Regions from separate parts of the Cupriavidus sp. FW216-B1 genome, predicted to be linked through region 2. Evidence: riboswitches for the same ligand, from Rfam matches in the RefSeq annotation. Region 2 holds a riboswitch; the other holds the start of a gene.

Region 1 (8,519 bases), on a different contig from region 2:
GCGAGCCGGCGGTGCGGCGCACGGTGCGCGCGCTGCTGGCGGCGCGGCCGCGGGAGATCGTGGTGGTGACGGGGTACAAGGGCCGCGAGGTGATCGGCGCGCTCGACGGCCTGCCGGTCGCTTTCCAGCCGAACCCGCGCTACGAGGAGGGGCAGATGACTTCGGTGGCCGCCGGCGTGGCGGCGCTGCGCATGCCGTGCCGCGTGGTGCTGGTGTGCCTGGCCGACCAAGTCCTGCTGGAGGCGGCCGACTACCTGGAGCTGGTGCGCGCGTTCGCGGCGATGCCGCGCGGCGCGATCGTGGTGCCCATGCACGCGGGGCAGCGCGGCAACCCGGTGGCGTTCTCGGCGAGCTACGCCGCGGAGGTCGTGGCCGGGCACGTGAATCCGGGCTGCCGCAGGCTGATCGCCGAGCACCCGGACGAGGTCTTCGTCCACGAGGCCGGCCACGACCGCTTCACCACCGACATGGATACGCCGGAAGACTACGCGCGCATCGCCGCGCGCGTGGCGCGGCTCACTTCAGCATCTGCACCGAGCCGTTCACCGTCACCGTGACCTGGGCCTTGCCGCCCTCGACCGGCACCGGCGCCGCATCCGACATCATGGCCTTGGCCGCGTACATGCGCGGCATCGGCTGCACCGCGCCGATCTCGCTGACCTGCACTTCGCGGATCGCGTAGCTGCTGTAGCCGAACAGCTTGGTGGTGGTGTCGGCCTTGGCGCGGAACGAGGCCACGGCCTGCTCGGCCAGCCTGGCCTCGGTGGCCTGGCGCGTTTCGCGCGAGAGCGAGAAGGCGATGTTCTGCACCTGCATCTGGCTGGCAAGCTGGCCGGCGAGCTTCGAGACCGCGGCGAAGTCGCGCGATTGCAGGATCACCTCGGCGCGCCCGCGCCAGGTGCTGATGCGGCCGTTGCGGTCGGTGGACGGGTTGATCGTGAAGCCGCCCGATTCCGCCTGCACGCCGGCCGTGCGCCGGGCCTGCGCGATGACCTGCTGCGCCTTGGCGGACAGCGCGGACGAGATCGCGCCGGGCTCGGCGCCTTCCTGCTCGGCGGCCAGGGTCAGGTGGACCACGTCGGTGGGCACGTCGGTGGCGGCCTGGGCCGACAGCGACAGCACGCCGGCGGGCGCGGGATCGCGGGCCGGGGCACCGCCCTGGGCCGAGGCGATCATGGCGGTGGTGCCGAGCAGCGTGGCGGCAAGCAGTTTTTTCATGGTGTTCTCCCGTTTCTGGCAATGCGTATTCTGACGCACCCGCGGCGCGATCGTTCCACGATGCGGGATCGACCTTGTATCCACTTGTATCCGCCCACTTGTATCTGCCCGCTAGAGCGCCTGGAGCGCGAACGCGTGCCACGCCTTCCACAGCATGTAGGCCGACAGGCAGAACAGCAGGCAGGCGAAGACCTTCTTCAGCTGCGCCACGTCCAGGCGGTGCGCGGTGCGCGCGCCCAGCGGCGCGGTCAGCACGCTGGCCAGCGCGATCACCGCCAGCGCGGGCAGGTAGATGTAGCCGAGCGAGCCGGCCGGCAGCCCCGCCACGCCGAAGCCGCTCCACACGTAGCCGATCACGCTGGCTACCGCGATCGGGAAGCCGAGCGCGGCCGAGGTGGCCACGGCGTTGTGGATCGGCACGTTGCACCAGGTCATGAACGGCACCGAGATGAAGCCGCCGCCGGCGCCCACCAGGCTGGACAGGAAGCCGATCACGCCGCCCGCGCCGAGCATGCCCGGCGTGGCCGGCAACTGGCGGTGCGGCGCGGGCTTGCGGTTGCGCAGCATCTGCCAGGCCGAGAAGCCGACGAACACCGAGAACAGCAGCGACAGCCAGCCGGTCTTGAGCGCGGCGAAGACCTTGCCGCCGCCGAGCAGGCCGCCGGCCAGGATGCCGGGCGCCAGCGCGAGCACCAGCTTCCAGCGCACCATGCCGTGCAGGTGGTGGGCGCGCACCGAGGACAGCGAGGTAAACAGGATGGTCGCCATCGAGGTGGCGATCGCCATGTGGACGATGGCCTCGTGCGGGAAATCCAGGTAGGTGAACAGCAGCGTGAGGAAGGGCACCATCAGCATGCCGCCGCCCACGCCGAGCAGGCCGGCGCAGAAGCCGGTAAAGGCGCCGAGCAGCAACAGCCCGGGAATCAGGGAGACATGCATGGAACGAGGCCGGCCTTGTGGATGTCGTTGGCGCCGATGCGCCGGGGAGGGCGGACGCGGCGCGCGCCGCGCGGGGGCAGCCGACCGGCCGATCAGCCGGTCAGCCGGTCAGCCGATCAAGCGGTCAGCCCATCAGCCGCGTGGTGATGAAGCGCCATTCGGCCGGCGTCACCGGCGTGATGGACAGGCGATTGCCCCGCCGCAGCACCACCATGTCGGCCAGTTCCTCGTGCGCGCGCAGATCGGCCAGCGAGATCAGCGGGCCCTTGCCGACGTAGCGCACGTCGACCAGCACCCAGCGCGGCGCGTCGGGCCTGGAGGCGTCGTCGTAATACTCGCTCTCGGGATCGAACTGGGTGGGATCAGGGTAGGGCTGCGAGCCGACCTCGGCCAGGCCGGCGATGCCGGGCTGCGGGCACGACGAGTGATAGAACAGCACGCCGTCGCCGATGCGCATGGCGTCGCGCATGAAGTTGCGCGCCTGGTAGTTGCGCACGCCGGTCCAGGGCAGCGTGCCGCGCCTGGCGAGGTCGTCGATGCTGGCCTCGTTCGGCTCCGATTTCATCAGCCAGTACTGGCGGGCCCGGTCGGCGGCATTGGCTTGCGAGGTGCGGCTCATTGGCGGGTTGGCTCACGGCGGAGTGGCGTTGGCGACAGCGCTATGGTGCAGCAAGCCCGGCCAAAAGAAAACCGTGTATGCCAATCGTGCGGCAGTCGCGCAGCAGCCGTGCGCCAGCCGTGCGCGGCTCGCGCGGCCGGGTGCGCCGCGCGGGCGCGAAGCGTGAAAAATGCGAAAAACGCGAGGAAATGCGGGGAGGCGCGAGGAACCGGCAGGCATCGCCAGGGCCGCGCAAAAAGAGGCCGCGCAAAAAAAACGAGCGCAAAAAAAAGGCGGTGGTTTCAAACCACCGCCTTCTCTCGTTGGGGTCCCCGCCTCGGCCGCTGGATCGGCATCCTGAACCCAAGTGAGGTTCAGAGTGGCTGCGGAAGCCGCATTTTGGGTACATCACTGACTCAGGGAGTCCCGACTGCGAACTTTGAATCAAGCGACGCGCTCGCCCACACGGCATTGTCCCGCACCAACAAATGCTTATCGGTTCAAGGAATATGATCCTGACGAACCAGGCAGGGAAACTGTCAAACGTCTGACTTTGTTGCCGTAGGACCAATCGCTTCCGCAGGCTGTCAGACGTTTGCCGTTTCTAACTTGGATGGGATGAAAACGGCGGTCAGGCACGATAACCCGACCTTTGGTGTCGCGACTATGTGGCTTGGCGCGACTTGGCTCCACTATACACCGCCGGGCATTTCATACCAAGCCCGCCGTGCCGGGCCGTTACATTTTGCCGACGCGCGCGGCACCTCGGGCACATCGCGGTCATTGCGGTGTCACAACTGTGCCGTGCGGGGCACCGCGCCGCGGCCGGCCGCGCGCGGTCCTGCCCGGTCCGCGCCCGGCCCCGTTCAGCCGCGGGAAATGGGCGCGCCGGTGCCGACATGGGCGTACTGGCGCAGCGCCTCGTCGGCGCGCTCGTTGAGCTCGCGGATGCGCGCGCGCACGGCGTCCACCGGAATCGCGCCGTCTTCCTGCTGCTTGCGCTTGAGCGAGAGCAGGTCCGAGGCGATGCTGATGGCCGCCATCACCGCCACGCGCTCCACGCCCTTGGCGGAGACGCCGCTCTTGAGGCGGGTCATCTGGTCGTCTACCAGGGCCACCGCTTCCAGCAGCGCGGCTTCGTTGTCCGGCGCGATGGCGAAGCGGTAGGACTGGCCGGCGATGCTGACTTCGACTTGCTTGTTGCTCATGCGTTTTCTCCGGGTGCCTTGGTGAGGGCGCTGTCCGCGGCCTGCGCGGCGCCGTCGCCGAGCAGGTCGAGCTGGCGGGCGTCGCTGGCGGTGGGGAGCTTGTCGAGGATCGACTGGATGCGCAACTGCGCTTCCTCGATCTTGATATTGAGCAGCTCCCGGTCGGCGGCCATCGCCTCGCGGTCGCCGCGCAGCTGGCTGGCCTCGGCCTGCAGGCGTTCGATCTCCTCGCGCAGGCGCTGGTTCTCCGCTGCCAGGGTGTCGGCGTGATGCAGCACGCGCCCGATCTTGGCGGCGAGTTGTTCGAGTTCGGTGAGCATAGAGCCTGTCATATCCGGGTTTCGGGTTCTGGGATTTTAGCCCAAGCGCTCCGCGCGCAGCCGTGGAAAGCAGCCCGGTGTGACCGGGCCAGCGCGCCGAAGTTGCATGCAACGTCGCCCAACGGGCGCCGCGGTGGCATTTCCCGCCTGCTTCCATGCATTTTCGCGCGGCCCGGGGCGGTGCGCGGGGCGTCATTGACGCTCGCGGTGAAACTGCCTACACTCGCGCACGTTCCAGGTGCTCGCAATCCTGTTCACTACAGGGTTGCAGTTCAACGGGAAACAGGGAGCCAGCCGCCGCCGCCAGGGCGCGTGCCGGGCCAACCTGTGCTGCCCCCGCAACGGTAAGCGACCGCGATCGGAAATATCGCAAGGCCGACCCATCAGCCACTGAACCGCAAGGTCCGGGAAGGCGGTCGGACTGGTGTCGCCAGCCCGGATACCGGCCTGAACGAGAGTGCGCCGCCTTCCGCAGGATGCGTGGCGCGCTTCGTCGCCAGACGGTCCGCGGGGGAACGGACCAGGCTGCTCTCTCCCTCTTCGCACCATGCGTTCATCGTCTTCCCGGCATCGCCGGCCGGCATCGCCGGCGCTTCGCCAGTCTGTTCCCGTTCTCGTTGCCGCGCGCGCGCGCCGGCCATTGTTCGCCGGCCTGCTTGCCGTGCTCGCCGCCGGCGCGCACGGCCTGGCCCAGGCCCAGCCGGCGCCCGACAGCGAACCCGCGCCGCAGCCGGCCGCGCAGCCTGCCGTTGCGCAACCGGTCGCACAACCCGCCGCGCAATCTGCCACGCAACCGGCCACGCAACCGGCCACGCAACCCGCCGCCACGCCGCTGGCCCCGGTGGTGGTGACGGCCACGCGCACCGCGCAGGCGCTGACCGAGGCGCTGCCGCACACCACCGTGGTCACGCAGCAGGACATCGTCAACTCGCAGGCGCCCGACCTGCGCACGCTGCTGCGCTCGCAGGCCGGCGTGGAATTCGCCGCCAACGGCGGCATGGGCGCCAACACCACGCTGTTCATGCGCGGCGCCAACGGCAACCAGACCCTGATCCTGATCGACGGCGTGCGCGTGTCGTCGGCCAGCAGCGGCACGGCGCAGCTGGCCAACATCCTGCCCGACCAGATCGACCACATCGAGGTGGTGCGCGGCAACGTGTCGGCGCTGTACGGCTCGGACGCCATCGGCGGCGTGGTGCAGATCTTCACCAAGACCGGCGCGGGCAAGCCGCCCGCGGCCAACGCGCAGATCGAGTACGGCAGCAACAACACGCGCCAGGCCACGGTGGGCTACGGCGGCCAGGTCGGCGACACCTCGTTCAACCTTACCGGCTCGATCTTCAAGACCGACGGTTTCTCCGCCGTCAACCCGCAGCAGCAGCCCAAGGCCAATCCCAACGACAACCCCTACGACAACAAGAGCGTGTCGGGCCAGGTCAAGCACCGCTTCACCAGCGACTGGGACGCGGGCGTCACGGCCTATTACTCCAAGAGCAAGCTGTCCTACGACAGTACCTCGGGCAAGCCGACCGACGTCTGGTGGATGGACAGCGAGCTCTACACCGTATCGGGTTTCGTCAACGGCAAGCTGGGCCGGGACTGGAGCACGCATTTCAAGGTGGCGCAGAGCGAGGACCGCAGCACCACGACCAGGAACGGCCTGTTCGACAGCCGCTTCAACACGCGCAACCGCCAGTACACCTGGCAGAACGAATACGCGCTGGCGCCCACGCACACGCTGCTGTTCGGTGCCGAGTACGCGCAGCAGGAGCTCGATTCGAGCTCCTACGCCACGCCGGTGCGCAATATCGCCTCGGTGTTCGCCGGCTACGACGGCCGCCTGGGCAAGCACCAGCTGCAGCTCAACGTGCGCAACGACCACTACTCGGACTTCGGCAGCCAGGCCAGCTACTTCGCGGGCTACGGCTACAACCTGACCGAGGCGTTCAAGCTGATCGCCAACGCCAGCAACGCCTTCCGCGCGCCCACCTTCAACGAGCTGTACTACCCCGGCTACGGCCAGCCCGGCATCCAGCCCGAGCGCGCCCGCTCGGTCGAGCTCGGCGCGCAGTACAGCACCGACGGCGCCGGCCTGCTGCGCGTGACCGCGTTCGAGACCCGCTACGACAACCTGATCGTCTCGGCGCTGCAGCCCAATGGCCTGTACCTGGCGCAGAATGTCGCCGAAGCCAAGGTGCAGGGCGTCGAGGCCTCGTGGCGCGCGCGCCTGCTGGGCACCGACGTGGGCGCCAGCGTGACCTTCCAGAACCCGCTCGACGAGCAGAACAACACCCAGTTGCTGCGCCGCGCGCGCCGCCACGCCGCCTTCGACGTGGGCCGCCAGTTCGGCGACTTCCGCCTCGGCGGCGAGTGGGTCATTTCGTCGGCGCGCCTGGACAGCGGCTCGCGCACGCTGGGCGGATACGGTATCGTCAACCTCAACGCCCGCTACAACATCGACAAGCAATGGTTCATCGCCGCCCGCGTGGAAAACCTGTTCGACAAGAACTACCAGCTCGCCTATCCCTACAACACGCAGGGGCGCGCCGGCTTTGTCACGCTGGGCTGGCGCCAGCGTTGACGGCGGCCTGAGATGCGCCGCGCGCTGGCCGTCTGGCTGATGCTCGCCGCCGCCGGCGCGGCGGTGTTCGTGCTGTCGCTGGCGGTGGGCAGCGTGCCGCTGAGCGCGGCGCAGGTGTGGCACGCGCTGGCCGGCGGCGGCGCCGACACCGCCGACACCGCCAGCGCCATCGTGCGCGAGCTGCGCCTGCCGCGCGCGGCCGCGGCCTTCGCCTGCGGCGGCCTGCTGGCGCTGACCGGCGCGCTGATGCAGGTGCTGCTGCGCAACCCGCTGGCCGAGCCCTACGTGCTGGGCGTCTCGGGCGGCGCGGCCACCGGCGCGCTCGGCGCCATGCTGATGATGTGGCCGCTGTGGACCGTGCAGGCCGGCGCCGCCGGCGGCGCGCTGTTCTCGATGCTGCTGGTGGCCACGCTGGCGCGGCGCGACCTGCTGCATCCGCAGGTGCAGGGCGGCCACCACGAGGCCGGCTCGCGCCTGCTGCTGACCGGCGTGATCCTGGCCGCGGGCTGGGGCGCGCTGATCACGCTGATCCTGAGCGTGGCGCCCGAGGCGCGCCTGCGCGGCATGCTGTTCTGGCTGACCGGCGACCTCGGCGGCACCGCCAGCTACGGTCTCGCGCTCGGCGCGCTGGCGCTGGCCGTGCTGCTGGCCATGCCGCTGGCGCGCGCGCTCAACGCCATGCTGATGGGCGAGACCGTGGCGCAGGCGCTCGGCGTGCGCGTGGGCGCGGTGCGCATGTCGGTGTTCGTGCTGGCCTCGGTGGCGATCGCGGTGGCCATCACCTCGGCCGGCTCGATCGGCTTCGTCGGGCTGGTGGTGCCGCACCTGGTGCGGCTCGCGTGGGGCAACGACCAGCGCCTGCTGCTGCCGGCCTCGGCGCTGCTGGGCGGCGCGCTGCTGATGGCGGCCGACCTGGTGGCGCGCACCGTGATCGCGCCGACGCAGTTGCCGGTGGGCGTCATCACCGCGCTGCTGGGCGTGCCGACCTTCCTCTTCCTGTTGCTGCGCAGGCCGCGCTGATGCCGATGCCAAGCTGGAACGAACCCGTCTCGAACTGTCCCGTGCTGGAATTGCAGGCCCTGCAGTTGCGCGCCGGCGCGCGCGTGCTGCTCGACGGCCTGAGCTTGTCGGTGCGGGCCGGCGAGCTGTGGTGCGTGGTCGGCCCCAACGGCGTGGGCAAGTCCACGCTGATGTCGGTGCTGGCCGGGCTGCGCAAGCCGGACGGCGGCGCGGTGCTGCTCGACGGCCGCGCGCCGCTGGAGATCGCGCCGGCCGCGCTCGCGTTGCAGCGCGCGTATCTGCCGCAGGCGGTCAGCGACACCTTCTCGATGCGCGTGCGCGACGCGGTGGCGGTCGGCCGCCATCCGCACCTGTCGGGCTGGGGCTGGGCGCGCCGCGAGGACGATGCCGTCGTCGCCGCGGTGATGCGCGAGCTCGATCTCGACGCGCTCGCCGCGCGCGACGTGCTGACCCTGTCCGGCGGCGAGCGCCAGCGCGTCTCGCTGGCCGCCACGCTGGCGCAGCAGGCGCCGCTGCTGCTGCTCGACGAACCCGCCGCGCACCTCGACCTGCGCCACCAGATCATGGTGCTGGACACGATGGCGGGCCTGGCGCGCGCCGGCCGCCATGCCGTGATCGTGATCCTGCACGACCTC
Region 2 (8,519 bases):
CCGCTGGCCGGGTCGAGGTAGGCCCAGGTGGCGGCGGCATCGTCGAAGCGCACGCGCAGCACCGGCAGCCGGCGCGGCTGGTGATGGCCATACCAGTAGGCATCGGGCTGCGTGAGCCGTTCGCTGCCGGCGACGCGGGCACCGGGCACGAGGCTGGTCGCGGCGGCGGTCAGCGCCGCGTCGTCCGGCGCGGGCGTATGGCCGCCGTCGGCGCGCACGGCGCGGCTGTCTCCGCTCGCGCCCGCCGCCAGCAGCAGCGGCAGTCCCGCCTGCCAGACCATGCGGATCTCGCGCGGCGCGGCCATGCCGTCCAGCCGCGCCGCCAGCGCATCGCCGTCGAGCTCGGGGAAGCGCGGCAGCGTCTGTCCCGCGTAGCGCTCCAGCGCGGCCTGGTCGAAGTTGCGCGCGGGGAACCACTGGTTGGGATTGACCGAGAGCCAGCCGCTCGCCAGCCACGCCAGCAGGAACAGCGCGCCGCCGAGCCCGGCGACGTGGTGCCAGGCCATCCAGCCGTGGTAGGGCGAGGTGCCGCCCGCGCTGCCGTGCGCGAAGCGGCGGCGCACGCGCAGCCGCAGCCAGCCGATCCAGATGCCGCTCGCCGCCACGGCGACGCACACGCCGGAGGTCCACAGCACCACCTGGCGCCACAGCGGCGGGTCGGCGCGCACCGGTGTGAAATACAGCCAGTGCGGCACGGCGCCCAGCCAGTTCCAGAAACGCTCGGCGCGGTTCGTGTCGCGCATGACTTCGCCGGTGCGCGCGGACACGTACAGCTCGGTGCCGGCGGCGTCGCCGAGCGCGATGCGGTGCAGCGGGCGCCAGGCGTTCAGGCCGTTGGGCACGGTCCACTGGTCGCGCGCGGCGGTCTCGGCCCAGCGCGCGCCGGGCGCGCCGGCGAAGCGCGCGGCGATGTCGCGCGCGGCGGCGGCGTCCACCTGTTCGATGCGCGTGCCGTCGCGCGCCGAGACCGTATGCGGCTGGCCGCGCCAGTCGACCATGCGGTAGACCGGCAGCGCGCCCATCATCTCCAGGCGCAGGCTGCGCGGGAAGCGGTCCAGCCCCGCGCCGGCCAGGGCCGCGGCGGGCGTGACGCGCACCGCCGGCAGGTCCAGCGGCGGCAGGCCGGCGTGGCGCTCGCTGTCGGTCAGCGCGGGGAACGCCACATACATCATGACCAGCCCGGACAGGAACCACATGGCGATCAGCAGGCAGCCGGCGATCCCGGCCCAGCGGTGCACCAGGTAGAGCCAGCGGCGCGCGCAGCGCCAGCAGCGTTCCGGCCAGGACAGGGAAGGGCGCGCCACGGCCGGGCTAGAAATAGAAGTTGGCCGACAGCTCGGCCGCGCGCGGGCGGCCCAGCAGCCACTGTCCGCCGCTGTTGCCGGAGGTCTCGGCGTAGTCGCGGTTGAACAGGTTGTAGACGCGCAGCGCCAGCGCGGTCTGGCGCGACACACGCCACTGCAGCGCGGCATCCACCACCGTGTACGAAGGCATGGCCGCGGTGTTGGCGTTGTCGGTATAGCGCCGGCCCACGTAGCGCAGGCCGCCGCCCGCCTGCCACTGCGGCGCGAAGGCCCAGGTCAGCCACAGGTTGGCGGCCTGCTGCGGCACGCCGGTCGGCACGTTGCCGTTGCGCGAGACCAGCGCGCCGTTGACGCTTTCGGCGAAGTCGTCGTAGCGGGCGCGCAGCACGGTGCCGTTGGCATCCACGCGCAGGCCGCGCGTCAGCTCGATGCTGAGCGACGCTTCCAGCCCGCGCGAGGACTGCTCGCCCACCTGCACCGACAGCGCCGGGTTGCTGGCGTCGCGCGTGAGCAGGTTCTTCTTGACGATCTGGTAGGCGGCGAAGGTCCATTCGCCGCGCCTGTTCCAGAACGCCTGCTTGACGCCGGCCTCGATCTGCCGGCCGGTGGCGAGCCGGAAGTCCTTCTGCGCGTCCGAGGTGGTGATCAGCGCGCCGAGCGGATCGGTGGCGGTGGCGTACTGCGCGTAGACCGACAGCGATGGCGTGAACTCGTAGACCGTGCCCGCGCGCCAGGTGGCGTTGTTGAAGGTGCGGGTCCAGTCGTCGCCGGTCAGCAGGTTGCCGCGCTCGAGCTGGGCATGGTCGAAGCGCACGCCGCCGATCACCGACCATTGCCGCGTGAGCTTGAGGCGGTCCTCGCCGAACAGGGCGGCCTGGGTGGTGTGGGTGCGGTAGCGCGGCGAAGTGACCACGCCCGGCGGGCTGAAGAACTGGCCCGGGTCGAACTGGTACGCGCCGACGGTGGAGGCGCCGCCATAGGGCGAGTTGTTGCTGTGGGTGAAGTTGATGCGGTTGACGTCGAAGCCCGCCGTGACCGTGTTGGCCAGGCCGAACAGCTGGCCGTCGACCTTCAGGTCGGCGCGGTCGCCGATCTGCTCCTGGTCGTGCAGGATCTCCAGGTAGTCGGTGCGGCGCACCTGCCCGGTGGCGGGCAGGTAGGTGTAGGACTCCGAGTCGCGCCAGTGGCGCTGGCTGGTGAGGTAATAGAACTGGTTGCGCACGGCCACGCGCTCGTTGGGCTGCCATTCGGCGGCCAGCCGGGTCCAGCGGTCGCGGTAGGTGATGGTGCTGTCGCCCACGTTGTAGTTCTTCGTGCGCAGCGCGGTATCCAGGCTGCCGTTGACCAGCGGCGTGCCCAGGTAGCGCATCGGGTGCTGGTCGCCGTCGTCGTAGGACAGCGTGAGGTTGAATGCCGGCGAGACGTCGAGCCGCACCGCGGCGGACACGTCCACGTCGCGCGATTCGCCGCGGTCCACCCAGCCGGCGGAGCGGCCGTAGTTGACGTTGAAGCGGTAGGACAGGTTCTCGTTGACCGCGCCGCCGCTGTCGAAGGCCGCGCGCGCGGTGCGCTGCGTGCCGCCGGTGAGCTGCAGCTCGTTGGTGATGGGGCCGCGCAGCGGCTTTTTCGGGATCACGTTGACCACGCCGCCGATGGCGCCCTCGCCGTACATCACGGAGGCCGCGCCGCGCAGCACCTCGATGCGGTCCACCGACCACGTATCAAACGGGAAGGTGACGGTGCCGGCCGCCACGTACAGGCGCGTGCCGTCGTACAGCTGCATGACCGAGCCCTGGCCCGAGAAGCCGCGCGCGGCAAGCGCCGTGCCGCCGTTGCCGGGCGCGCCGGCGGCGGTGATGCCGGTGGCGCGCGACACCGCGTCGCTCACGCGCTGGTCGCCGCGCTCGCGGATGGTCTCGCCGGACAGCACCTCGATGCTGGCCGGGGTCTCGAGCGGCGTCAGCCCCAGGCGGCTGCCGGTGCTGGCGGGTTCCGACAGCGACAGGCCCGGCGGCAGCGCGGCGCCGCTGACCACCACCGGCGGCAGCGCCGCGGCCTCTTTCTGCGCCGGGCGCGCCGGCGGGCGGCCGGCCTCGGTGTCGTCGGCGGCGCGTGCGGCGTCCGCGCCGGCACCGGCAAAGGCGCCCAGCGACAGGGCCAGCGCGCACTGGCGCGCCAGCGTGCGGCGGATGGGGATGAAGCGGAGCCGGCCGGAGGCGGGCAGCAGGCGGCGGGCAAGGCGGTGGCGCGCGGACATGGACTTTCCATCGTTGGCCGCGGGCGACCCCGCCCGCGGCAATGAACGAACCAGCCACGGACGCGCGCGCGCCGGCGCCGGGCGCATGCCCGGCGGCCTCACGCGCGGTGCCCGTCCGCAGCCGCTGTGATGGGTCGCAAGGCCGGTATCCGGGCTCGCAGGGGGATGCGCTGCCGGGTGGGCGCGTCCGGGGTGCCGCCTTCCCGCGCGTGGTTGCGCGCAGTGGCTGCCGCTGCTTGTGGGGCGCGGCGTGGCACCTTTCTACCTGCTGACCGTTGCGGGGGCAGCACAGGACTTGCCGCGGCGGGGCGGCGCACCTGTTTCCCGTTTAACCCCTGACCGCGCAACGCGGGCGGGGCACCTTCGATCCTTTTGCAACCCGGTTGCAAAAGCAGCGCGGGTGCGAGGCGGATTGTAACGGGATTTAAGTGATCCGGGGCGGTAGTTTTTACCCGGCGTGGCTGCGCCGCGAAGCCGGCGCATTGCGCCGACATGATGAATCGTGTCGTCATCGCGAGGCATCGTCCGGCATCTTTTTGGTGTTTCCGGCACCGCGCGCGGGAATACCGCATGCGGCGCTAAAGAAGGCAGGGCGTGCTCCGATATCCGGGGGAACACCGCCTGCCTTTTGCATGGCCGGTGCCCGTCCCGATAACGCGAACCTCGTCATGAACCACCTGACCCTGCGAAAAAAGCTGTGGATTCCCCTTGTGCTGGCCTGGCTCGGCCTGCTGCTGCTGACCGTGATGCACGCCTTCCAGACCCGGCAGCTGCAGATGGCCGACCGCCGCGGCGAGCTGGCCAACGTGGTCGACATGTCGCTCTCGCTGGTGCGCGACTACGCGGAGCTGGCGCGCCAGGGCAAGATGAGCGAAGCCGAGGCCAAGGCCCAGGCCACCGCCCGCATCGCCGCGCAGCGCTACGGCAAGGATGGCTACATCACCATCGTGGGCGCCGATTCGGTGCTGGTGATGCACCCGATCAACGCCAAGCTCAACGGCAAGAACATGATCGATTTCAAGGACGCGAAGGGCAAGGCGCTCTACGTCGAGATCGCCGCGCGCGGCGCCTCGCCCGAGGGCGCCGGGCACCTGGACTACTGGTGGCCCAAGCCGGGCAGCGACCAGCCCAGCCCCAAGATCGGCTACGTGGCGCGCTACAAGCCGTGGAACTGGGATCTGGTGGCGGGCACCTACATGGATGACGTGGAGGCCCAGTTCCGCTCGTCGCTGTATCAGTCGGTCGGCCTGCTGGTGCTGCTCGGCATCGTGATCTCCGGCGTGGCCACGCTGGTGATCCGCAGCATCCAGAAATCGGTGGGCGGCGAGCCCGCCGACGCGGCCGCGCTGGCCCTGCGCATGGCCTCCGGCGACCTGACCGTGCGCGCCGGCACCGCGCCGGACGACCGCGCCAGCCTGATGTACGCGATCGGCCATATGCGCGACCAGCTCGCCGGCACCGTGGGGGGCATCCAGCAGGCGGCCGATTCCATCAGCGCCGCGGCGCAGCAGATCGCCGCCGGCAACTCCGACCTGTCGGGCCGCACCGAGCAGCAGGCCGCCTCGCTGCAACAGACCGCCGCCAGCATGGAGCAGCTCACCGCCACCGTGCGCCAGAACGCCGACAACGCCGCCGAGGCCAGCCAGTACGTGGCCGACGCCGCGCAGATCGCGCAGCAGGGCGGCAGCGTGGTGAGCGAGGTGGTGGACAAGATGCGCGGCATCACCGCCAGCTCGCGCAAGATCAACGACATCATCGGCGTGATCGACGGCATCGCCTTCCAGACCAATATCCTGGCGCTCAACGCCGCGGTGGAAGCCGCGCGCGCCGGCGAGCAGGGCCGCGGCTTCGCCGTGGTGGCCGGCGAGGTGCGCAACCTCGCGCAGCGCAGCGCGAGCGCGGCCAAGGAGATCAAGACCCTGATCGTGGAATCGACGGGGCAGGTCGACAGCGGCTCGGCGCTGGTCGAGCAGGCCGGCCAGACGATGGCCGAGATCGTCAGCGCGGTGGGCCGCGTGACCGCCATCATGGACGGCATCGCCTCGGCCACGGCCGAGCAGCGCACCGGCATCGAGGAGGTCAACCGCGCGGTCTCGCAGATGGACCAGATGACGCAGCAGAACGCGGCGCTGGTGGAGCAGGCCAGCGCGGCCGCGGCCTCGCTGGAAGACCAGGCCGGCGCGCTGCACCAGGCGGTGTCCGCCTTCCGCCTGGCGGCCTGAAGCGCGCCGCGATGGCGGCGGCGGTGGCTAGAGCAGCGACTTGCCCTGTGCCAGGATCTTGTCGCAGACCTGCCTGGTGATCTGCTCCTTGAGGCCGCCGCCGCTGAGGTCGAGCTTGCCGCCCTCGGCGCTGCTGAGGATGCCCTTGGCGCCTTCGCTGTAGCCGGGGTCGGACGCCGGCGCGCCGCCGAGCTTGCCCAGCAGCTTGTCCTTGACCGAGGCGGCGCCGCTGCCGCCGCCCAGGTAGTTGTTCTTGACGCAGAACTCCAGCACGCCGGCCACGTTGCCGGTGCTGCCCGAGCTCAGCGATTGCAGCGAGGGCATGCCGCCGCCCCCGCCGCCCAGGCTGCCGGCCAGCCCTCCCAGGCCGCCGCTGCCGCCGCCCGAGCCGTTGCCTTGCGTGGCGCCCTTGAGCAGGTCGCCGAGTTGCGCGTGGGCCGCCGCCGGCAACAGGGCGGCGGTCAGGATCGATACGGCGGCGAGGCGGCTAAAGCTGGCTTTCATGCGATGCTCCTTTCTGGTGGATCAAAAGCGAGCTTCCAATATAGCGCCTCGCCGGGTTCAGGGTGTGACGCGCCACGCGGAAGGCGTCATCGGCTCTTCGAGCCGCCACGCCGCGCGGAATGCGTGCGGGCTGGCGAAGCCGCACCGCGCGGCCACCTGTTCCACCGGCCAGTCGCTTTCCCTGAGCAGCCGCCGCGCCAGCGCGATGCGCAACTGCTGCTGGTACTGCTTGAGCGTCACGCCGCATTGCTGCCGGAACAGCCGCGCGAGTTGACGGTAGCTCAGCGCGAAGCGGGCGGCCAGCGCCTCGTAGGGCAGCGCGTAGTCCGGCCGGGCCGTGAGGAAATCCTGCACCGCGTGGATCACCGCGTGGTCGTGGCCGCGGTAGCGCAACTGCGCGTCGAGCGCCGGGTCCTGGCTCAGGCGCCGGAACGGCACCACGTTGTCGCGCGCCACGCGGATCGCCGCGGGCGCGCCGAAGTCCCGCGCGATCAGGTGCAGCGCGAGATCGATGCCGGCGGTGACGCCGGCCGATGTGACCAGCCCGCCGTCGTCGACCAGCAGGCGGTTGGCCAGCACGCGCGCGGCGGGGTAGCGCTGCTGCAGCCGCTCCAGGTAGTCGTGGTGCGTGGTGCAGTGGCGCCCGTCGAGCAGCCCGGCGGCGGCCAGCAGCCACGCGCCGGTGCAGACGCTGGCCAGCGTGATGTCGCCCAGGCGCGGGCGCGCCACCTCTTGCAGCCAGCGCACGAGCACGCGGTTGCCGGGCGCGAGCGGGGCGTCGGGCGCGAGCTTGCAGCCGGCCACGATCACGGTGTCGCCGCGCGCCAGCTTCGCCGGCAGGGGCCGCAGCGCGTTCAGCGCCAGCCCCTGGAAGCTGCGCAGCTCGCGCTCCGGCCCCGCGCAGATGCACTCGACCGTGCCCAGTCCCAGTTCGCCGAGCGCGCCGAACAGTTGCAGCGGCCCGGCCAGGTCCAGCACGTGCACGCTGGGCGGCACCACGAAGTAGATCCGTTTCATCGGGTTTCGGAGGAAGGTCGCCTGGCATGGCAGGTTTTTTACGCAGCGTGGCAGATTGCCGGCTTTCCGGCGGGCAGCCTTGTTCCTACCATGTCATGTAAATTACCTGGCCACGTCGATACGGGAGACATGATGCTACAACTGCGACCCACTTGCGAACATTGCGACAAGGCGCTGCCGCCGTCGGCGACGGACGCGCGCATCTGCAGCTACGAATGCACGTTCTGCGCCGCGTGCGTGGACGGCCTCCTGCGGAACGTATGCCCCAACTGCGGCGGCGGCTTCACGGCGCGGCCGGTGCGGCCGGCGCGCAACTGGCGCAACAACAACTGCCTGGACAACGACCCGGCCAGCACGCAGAAGAGGCACAAGCCGGTCGACCCGCAGGCGCACGCGCGCTTCGCGGCGGCCATCGCGGGCATCGCGCCGGAGCGGCGCTGAAAAGCGGTTAGCGCGGGGCGCGCCTATGCGTCGCGGTGATGCAGCAGCGTCACCAGCAGCGACGCATCCTCGATGCCGCGCAGCGCGTGCGGCGCGCCCGCCGCCACGAACATCAGGTCGCCGGCCTCCATGCGCTGGGTGCTGCCGTGCGCTTCCATCTCGATCGCGCCTTCGAGGCAGTGCACGGTCAGCGCGCCGGGCACGCTGTGTGCCGGCAGCGACTTGCCGGCCAGCAGCACCAGCCGCATGACCTGCAGGTCCGGCGCGCGGACCAGGGTCAGGTTCTGGGTTTGCCGCAGCGCCGCGCCCTGCGGGCGGAGCTTGACGATTTCACCGGGTGCCGCGTGATGTTGTGCCATGACCGTTCTCCAGGCGGGCCGGATGCGCCGCGCATGCTAACGGAATAGCGCAAGGCCGGCCCGGCCGCAAGGCGTGCTTGCCCGGGCCGGCGGCATTCAGCGCGCGCCGCCCGCCTGCCGGCGGCGCAGCGCGAAGTCGGCCAGCAGCGCCAGCGCGAGCGCCACGCCGCCGCAGGCGAAGATGAGCGCGTAGTTGTTGTGGGTGGCGCCGAACAGGTAGGAGTAGCCGTAGCCGCCGAGCGCCTGGAACAGCGCGAACGCGGTGGTCGCGCGGCTCCACGCCGCGCGCTGTTTCGCGTGGTCGTGCGGCACCATCTCGTGGATGCGGCCGAGCACCAGCGGCACGATGCCCGGCGTGAAGACGCCGAGGATGACCGTGGCCACGCCGATCAGCACGCCGTTGCCGGACAGCGCC

Evidence for each region. A riboswitch is a leader RNA that binds a small molecule or an ion and turns the genes downstream of it on or off. The one in region 2 is predicted to bind cobalamin.
Region 1: it holds a riboswitch for cobalamin, as region 2 does, so the genes downstream of both, AC3WXD_RS30060 (TonB-dependent receptor plug domain-containing protein) here and AC3WXD_RS05240 (TonB-dependent receptor) in region 2, are expected to answer to the same signal.

The regions. Positions count from the first base shown of each region.
Region 1 is NZ_JBYTEL010000023.1:78,781-87,299, reverse strand. It holds gene AC3WXD_RS30095 (nucleotidyltransferase family protein) at 1-557, shown strand, start outside; gene AC3WXD_RS30090 (SIMPL domain-containing protein) at 517-1,218, opposite strand; gene AC3WXD_RS30085 (sulfite exporter TauE/SafE family protein) at 1,330-2,157, opposite strand; gene AC3WXD_RS30080 (EVE domain-containing protein) at 2,282-2,776, opposite strand; RNA gene ssrS (6S RNA) at 3,081-3,292, opposite strand; gene AC3WXD_RS30070 (cell division protein ZapA) at 3,622-3,963, opposite strand; gene AC3WXD_RS30065 (hypothetical protein) at 3,960-4,283, opposite strand; cobalamin riboswitch at 4,502-4,748, shown strand; gene AC3WXD_RS30060 (TonB-dependent receptor plug domain-containing protein) at 4,945-6,864, shown strand; gene AC3WXD_RS30055 (FecCD family ABC transporter permease) at 6,877-7,884, shown strand; gene AC3WXD_RS30050 (ABC transporter ATP-binding protein) at 7,890-8,519, shown strand, end outside.
Region 2 is NZ_JBYTEL010000001.1:1,205,053-1,213,571, reverse strand. It holds gene AC3WXD_RS05245 (PepSY domain-containing protein) at 1-1,304, opposite strand, end outside; gene AC3WXD_RS05240 (TonB-dependent receptor) at 1,312-3,561, opposite strand; cobalamin riboswitch at 3,684-3,941, opposite strand; gene AC3WXD_RS05235 (methyl-accepting chemotaxis protein) at 4,230-5,783, shown strand; gene AC3WXD_RS05230 (DUF2501 domain-containing protein) at 5,811-6,287, opposite strand; gene AC3WXD_RS05225 (GlxA family transcriptional regulator) at 6,345-7,304, opposite strand; gene AC3WXD_RS05220 (DUF1272 domain-containing protein) at 7,437-7,745, shown strand; gene AC3WXD_RS05215 (cupin domain-containing protein) at 7,769-8,104, opposite strand; gene AC3WXD_RS05210 (YbfB/YjiJ family MFS transporter) at 8,201-8,519, opposite strand, start outside.